2 regions of the Lentilactobacillus terminaliae genome follow, and region 2 is predicted to be linked to the other one. Evidence: a T-box and tRNA genes for the amino acid it is inferred to sense, from the RefSeq annotation. Region 2 holds a T-box; the other holds one or more tRNA genes.
The links. The T-box of region 2 lies ahead of tyrS (tyrosine--tRNA ligase). A T-box ahead of a tRNA ligase gene usually reads a tRNA of that ligase, here a tRNA-Tyr.
Positions count from the first base shown of each region.

Region 1 (3,419 bases), 840 kb from region 2:
TGTTTCCCCAATCTTAGTTGGTCAAATTGGGATGAAAGTTAACTTCCATCTTGGATTCTCATTGGCTGCGATTGGTATGTTCTTCGGATTGCTTCAATACTACTTAGGTGGTAAGAAACACTTGCCAAGTGGTAGTCTTTATCCAAGCGATCCATTAGAACCTGACGATGCTAAAAAACTCGGTGTTCGAGTTGGTATTGGTGTAGTTGTTTTTGCGCTTATCCTACTATTATTAGGTTTCATGGGTGTTCTTAATGTTGATAATTTCATTACATTATTAAGTATTATTGCAATCATTACGCCGGTAGTTTACTTCATCATGATGATTTCTAGTAAGAAAGTTACTACTACCGAAAGATCACGAGTTATCGCTTATATCCCATTGTTCTTAGCAGCTGCTATCTTCTGGGCCATTGAAGAACAAGGATCTGTTGTTTTAGCTTTATTCGCACAAAATCAAACTAACAACAATTTAGGATTCTTCAATATTCCTGCCGCGTGGTATCAGTCTTTAAACCCATTGTTTATCATGCTATACACACCATTGTTTGCATGGCTATGGACTAGATTAGGGAAGAAACAACCTAGTTCTCCAGGTAAATTCTCACTTGGAATGCTTTTTGCCGGTCTATCATACTTGTTCATGGTTATTCCAGTAGCACTATTTGGAACATCCGCTAAGGTAAGTCCATTATGGTTACTTGGTAGTTGGATGATCATTGAAATTGCGGAATTGTTAATTTCTCCAATTGGTCTATCAGTTACTACCAAACTTGCTCCTAAATCATTTGAATCACAAATGATGAGTATGTGGTTCTTAGCTGATTCCGCTGGACAAGCAGTTAACTCACAGATCGTTAGATTATATACGCCAGGTAATGAAATTCGTTACTTCACTATCATTGGTATCGTGGCAATCGTTGCCGGTATCGTTCTATTCTTCTTGCTTAAACCAATTAAGCGATTAATGGAAGGCGTTAATTAAAACATTTAAAAAGTGTTATCCTTACAGGGTAATACTTTTTTTATTTGGAGATAATAATGGTAAAAATTGCAGTGACTAGTGACAATCATTTTGATTTAAATAACGTCGACGTGAACGATATCATAGATCAACAACATCAAATGTTGTCTGAACTTGGGATTCAATATTATTTGATTGCTGGTGACCTGTTTAACGATTTTCAATTAAGCGTGAAGTATGTTCAGCAGCTGCAGGAGACGATGCCAGAGATTAAGGTACTATTTGTTGCTGGCAATCATGACATGGTTAAAAACGTTTCGTATGAGCAATTAGAGCAGGGAGAGTGGCCAGGTTACCTTAATAATCGATATATCGATGTTCCTGACTCTGATGTTAGAATTATTGGTTTAAATGGTTGGTATGATTATTCATTTGCCACAAATGAAGATAAAACCAGTCAGCAATTTCTAACTTGGAAAAACACCTACTGGATCGATCGACTGATTACTCAGCCAATGACAGATGAAAAACGCGAAGACATTGTTTTACAGCAACTTCAGAGGCAATTAGAGCTAGCTAAGGATAATAAGAAGAAAGTTGTTTTGATGACGCATTTTGTTCCCAACGTCAAATTTATTCGTTATTCCGATGATTTTAGATTTTGGAATATGGCAAACGCAATGCTCGGCAGCACTAGAGTCGGGCAATTGATCGATAAGTACAAAGTTCCAGCCGTCGTATTTGGACACATTCATAATCGTCTCGAGCCGGTTAAATATGGGGCGACAACGTATTACAATGGGGCAGTTGGATATCATCGAAAACGCCATAATGAGTGGCAATCGGATGACTTTATAACAGAATGGCAGATGCAATTGAAAAAATTTGAGCTTTTTTAGTCTGGAAGGGTTGACGAAATCGCTAGAATTCGATATTATTATATTCGTTGCTTTGGTAGTACGCAGCAAGGTTTCGGAGGGGTAGCGAAGTCTGGCTAAACGCGGCGGACTGTAAATCCGCTCCTTCGGGTTCGGTGGTTCGAATCCACTCCCCTCCATTTATTATTGGGCTATAGCCAAGTGGTAAGGCAACGGGTTTTGATCCCGTGATGCGCTGGTTCGAACCCAGCTAGCCCAATTAATAACGTCGATCCTCATTGAGAGTCAGCGTTTTTATTTTTTGTCTTATTGCGTCGTAACCCTTTAAATTTAGGGTTGACGACATAGTCAAAATTTTGTATTATTATATGCGTTGGTTTAGTCAATTAAACCATTTCGGAGGGGTAGCGAAGTCTGGCTAAACGCGGCGGACTGTAAATCCGCTCCTTCGGGTTCGGTGGTTCGAATCCACTCCCCTCCATTTATTATTGGGCTATAGCCAAGTGGTAAGGCAACGGGTTTTGATCCCGTGATGCGCTGGTTCGAACCCAGCTAGCCCAACTATTAACGTCGAATCTCATTCTTGAGATCGACGTTTTTTTATTGCAAATATTTATAAGTTCAGCTAAAGTTAAATTATAACGATTGGTATAGACATATACTGTAGGAGGAACTAAATAATGAAAATCGGTTTTATTGGAGTAGGTGCGATGGCTCGCGCAATTATTGATGGATTGCTAAAGACAAATGTCGTTGCTCCCGGGGATATTTTAATTCACGCAAATCATCCGGATCGCTATGAACCTTATGCAAAAGAAAATGGTTTGGTGGCTTGTGCTACTAATTCAGAGTTAACTAGCAAAAGTGATGTTGTGGTGATAGGAGTTGTTCCTGCGGTTGTCCAACCAGTTTTACAAGAAATTTCCGATAGCCTAACTAACACTCAACCAATCATCTCAATGGCGTCCGGTATCACTATTAATCGTCTTGAGGAATTGACTGACAAATCACAACCAATTCTGAGAATCTTGCCCAATGTTAATTCCGCTTATAAAGCTGGAATGACGGCAGTAGCTTCCAATGAATTTCTTAAGGGAGAAACCTTAGATGATTTATTAAAAATAATGCGGGCTATTGGTGAAGTACTCGAATTACCTGAAAGTCAATTTGCTAATTTTAGTGCGATTTCCGGTAGTGCGGTAGCGTACATTGATTTCTTCATTGATGCATTAAGTCGTGCTGGGGTAAAGTATGGATTTGATAAGGCCACTGCAACTAAAATTGCCGCTCAAACAACTCTTGGTTCAGCTCAAGCTTTGATTGAATCTGGTGAGACACCAGCGGAAATCATTGATAAGGTTTGTTCTCCGGGAGGGGATACTATTGCGGGTATCCTGGCAATGGAACAGGCTGGCTTACTAAATGCCGTTGTTAAGGGAATCGATGCCACAATTGAAAAGTCGACAGGTAACAATTAATGACTAATGTAATTGTGAATGCCCGAATCATAGATGGACAATCTGATATTGAATCTGGTTACTTACGTTTTGATGAGCGTATACTTGCATCAGGTCCTA
Region 1 is NZ_CP168151.1:710,440-713,858, forward strand. Features, by position in the region: gene O0236_RS03505 (peptide MFS transporter) at 1-985, shown strand, start outside; gene O0236_RS03510 (metallophosphoesterase) at 1,042-1,863, shown strand; tRNA gene O0236_RS03515 (tRNA-Tyr) at 1,939-2,021, shown strand; tRNA gene O0236_RS03520 (tRNA-Gln) at 2,030-2,101, shown strand; tRNA gene O0236_RS03525 (tRNA-Tyr) at 2,241-2,323, shown strand; tRNA gene O0236_RS03530 (tRNA-Gln) at 2,332-2,403, shown strand; gene proC (pyrroline-5-carboxylate reductase) at 2,523-3,320, shown strand; gene nagA (N-acetylglucosamine-6-phosphate deacetylase) at 3,320-3,419, shown strand, end outside.
Region 1: it has a tRNA-Tyr gene. The T-box ahead of tyrS (tyrosine--tRNA ligase) is inferred to sense a tRNA for this amino acid. The anticodon was not compared.

Region 2 (3,419 bases):
GACGGACGAAAAAATAACAACTATAATTTCCAATGTTGTATTGATAGGATTAATTATTAGTAGGTGAATAGTATTGGTAGAAACTTCAAAGGGTGGTTTGTTTAATACTGAAAAGTTAATATTTGGTATTCGACAAGTGACTCAAATAACTGGCGTTTCTTCACGTCAATTAAGATATTGGGAACAACAAAATTATATTTCACCGATCCAACAAAAAAAGGGAACTTCTCGTCAGTATGATATGCATACATTGCTAAAAATCGCTAATATTCAGCGCTTCTTAAGCCAAGGGTTTACATTGTCAGTGGCTGTGGAAAAGGCTATTAAGGTGGGACGAGAAGCTCCATTAATCAGAGACTTTGTTTTGTCACGGATGAATGGTGTCAACATTGAGTCAGACGATCGAGCAACCATTGACTTTGGATTTTTAGATGACAGCCATAAGCAACGGGTGCTTGGAGTTATTGATCATGGCAAGACCTCTTTTGAAATTATTGATGAGGTATAATGTAATAAAAGCAAGGCAGACTAATATCTACCTTGCTTTTTTATTGCCGACTATTTGGTTAATTGTTTATATAATCCTAAGATGGTTTTATCCGATAATTCGAGAGATTTACCGTCAACAGTTACTGATTCGATTTCGTAATAGTCTTCCAAATCCGGGGTTTCTAGTCTTTGATTAGCTACGAAGTCTTCGACACTGTTATAGGAAATTTTACTTGATGAGTTCCCGTTTTTATAAGTAATTTCTAGCATTTTAAACACTGTCCTTTCTGTTATTATTGTAGGAATAATGAATGCGTAATGCAATTAACAAGGTCGTTTAAATTTAGTTAGCTTATTTTCTAATTGCGTGCAATTTAGTGTTGCCGAATTCAAATTCATGTTAAATTAAACGATTAATAAAAGAAAAGATACAAATGAAGAGAGTCGATAATGCATGATGCATATGGGGGATATTCAATGAAGCGTTGAGGCTTATTTATGGTTACTTTATTGATGGGGTTATTCACAGTTGAAAGTTTGACGACTGATAGTGAGCAGGCCACCACGGTCAAATTTGATAATAATATGATCACTTCAAAGAACCTGACATCTCATGGCGTTATTAAATATAATTTTGCTTCTCCTGCAAAGAAATATAATGGGACCGTTAAGACGGCAACTAATAAATGGAACAAGGCGCTAGGTAAGCGGGTGTTTGCGGCTTCTAAGTCCGCTAATGATTTTAGGCTGGTTATTACCAATTCTAATATCACTCCTGGTTTAGCGGGGGTTGCTGAAGTCAATAGTGGCGTAATCGGTCAGTTATGCAACATTACTCAAGCCATAAGCAGTTCTAATTCACGAACTTGGTCATACGCTAGGCACTAAAGATTTGTATCTTTATCCTAATGCAGGCTTGAGAAAGCAGTTTGAGCGCGGAGCAATTATGGGTGGTAATTACTCAACAACTATTAAAAGATTCGATGCTGATTTAGCAAAATGGTCGTTGAACAAGACTAACTCGCTCAGTGAGAAACAACTTCTAATTTACAGGGCTTTACCTAACCTATACTTTCAGAAGTATGTCAGTTAACTTTAAGTTATATTGACAATGAGTATTGGGTAATTTATCATTAAACGCATAATACAGTGAAACAAGAATAGTAATATGGTACTTGAGTAATCAGAAATTTGACGGTAATGCGAGTCAAACGGGTACGCATACGAAATTACACTTGTGGAGTTATCTATATTAATAGACGGGTCATTACGTTACCAATGAGCAAGAGAGATCAATAAATTATTGATAAACTTGGGTGGTAACGCGGAAAAATTCGTCCCTAGCATTAATTTGCTAGGGATTTTTTATTTTTAGGAGGAAAACTTATGAACATTATTGATGAATTACAATGGCGTGGTGCAGTTAACCAAGAAACAGATCATGATGGTCTATATGACTTAGTTAACGATAAAAAGATTGGTATTTACGTTGGAGTTGACCCAACTGGAGACAGTATGCATATTGGTCACTTGATTCCATTCATGATTTTAAAAAGGTTCCAATTAGCTGGCCATAAACCGGTTGCTGTTATCGGTGGCGGTACAGGTTCAATTGGTGATCCAAGTGGTAAGAAGTCAGAACGAGTTCTTCAGTCAATGGATCAAGTGCATCACAATGAACAAGCTTTAACAGCTCAGATGCAAAACCTTTTTGGTGATGACGGACAGTTCGAAATTGTTAATAATTACGATTGGCTATCAAAAATTAGTCTACTAGATTTCCTACGTGACTATGGGAAGCTATTCAATGTTAATACAATGTTGAATAAAGAAATCGTGGCTAGTCGTCTAGAAGTCGGTATTTCATTCACTGAATTTACTTACCAAATTTTGCAATCTGTAGATTTCCTTCATCTATATAAGAATAATGATGTGCAACTTCAATTAGGTGGAGCAGATCAATGGGGTAACATTACATCAGGTATTGATTTGATACATAAGGTAGAAGGATCAGATACTCGGGTATACGGTTTAACTATTCCATTGATGCTTAAAGCTGACGGCACTAAATTCGGTAAGACGGCTGGTGGAGCAGTTTGGTTGGATCCAGAAAAGACCACCCCTTATGAATTTTACCAATTCTGGATTAATCAAGATGATCGTGACGTTGTTAAATATTTGAAGTACTTTACTTTCTTAAGCCAAGAAGAAATTGAGACATTATCTGAGAAGGTTAAGACACAACCAGAGAAGCGTGAAGCACAGAGACGTTTGGCAGAAGAAGTCACAGAGTTTGTTCATGGTAAGCAAGCTGTTGTTGAAGCAGAACATATTTCAGCTGCATTGTTCTCTGGGGATGTCGCTAAATTGACGTCATCAGAAATTGAGCAAGGATTTAAAAACATGCCTACAGTTGAAGTGTCATCAGAAAAGCGCAACATTGTTGAGTGGCTGGTAGACGTAACAGCTATTGAACCTTCTCGTCGTCAAGCACGTGAAGATATTACTAACGGTGCAATCAGAATTAATGGAGACAAGATCACTGATGTTGATAGTGAGATTGATCCTTCATCTAAGTTCGATGGTAAGTTTGTGATCGTTAGACGTGGTAAGAAACGTTACTTCCTTGCTAAAGTAAAATAGATTGTCAAGCAAATCGATTTGATTTGCTTTTTTTATTGACAATTATTACAAAAGTGAGTATATTATTACTTGCGGCTTTGAGATATTTGTTTCTTAGTCGCTAGATAATATTTTAAAAAAAGTATTGACCGGAAAGTTAATTCTTGATAAGATATTACATGTTGCTGATTGAGAGCGAACGACATATACCAATTTGAAAATAAATTAGTTGTTGACATTATTTTCTGATTATTATATACTTATCTTCGTTGCTTAATTGCAACATACGACTGAGTTTTGAAGCTTGT
Region 2 is NZ_CP168151.1:1,547,920-1,551,338, reverse strand. Features, by position in the region: gene O0236_RS08260 (MerR family transcriptional regulator) at 74-508, shown strand; gene O0236_RS08255 (hypothetical protein) at 559-759, opposite strand; gene O0236_RS08250 (hypothetical protein) at 988-1,377, shown strand; T-box leader at 1,630-1,834, shown strand; gene tyrS (tyrosine--tRNA ligase) at 1,876-3,132, shown strand.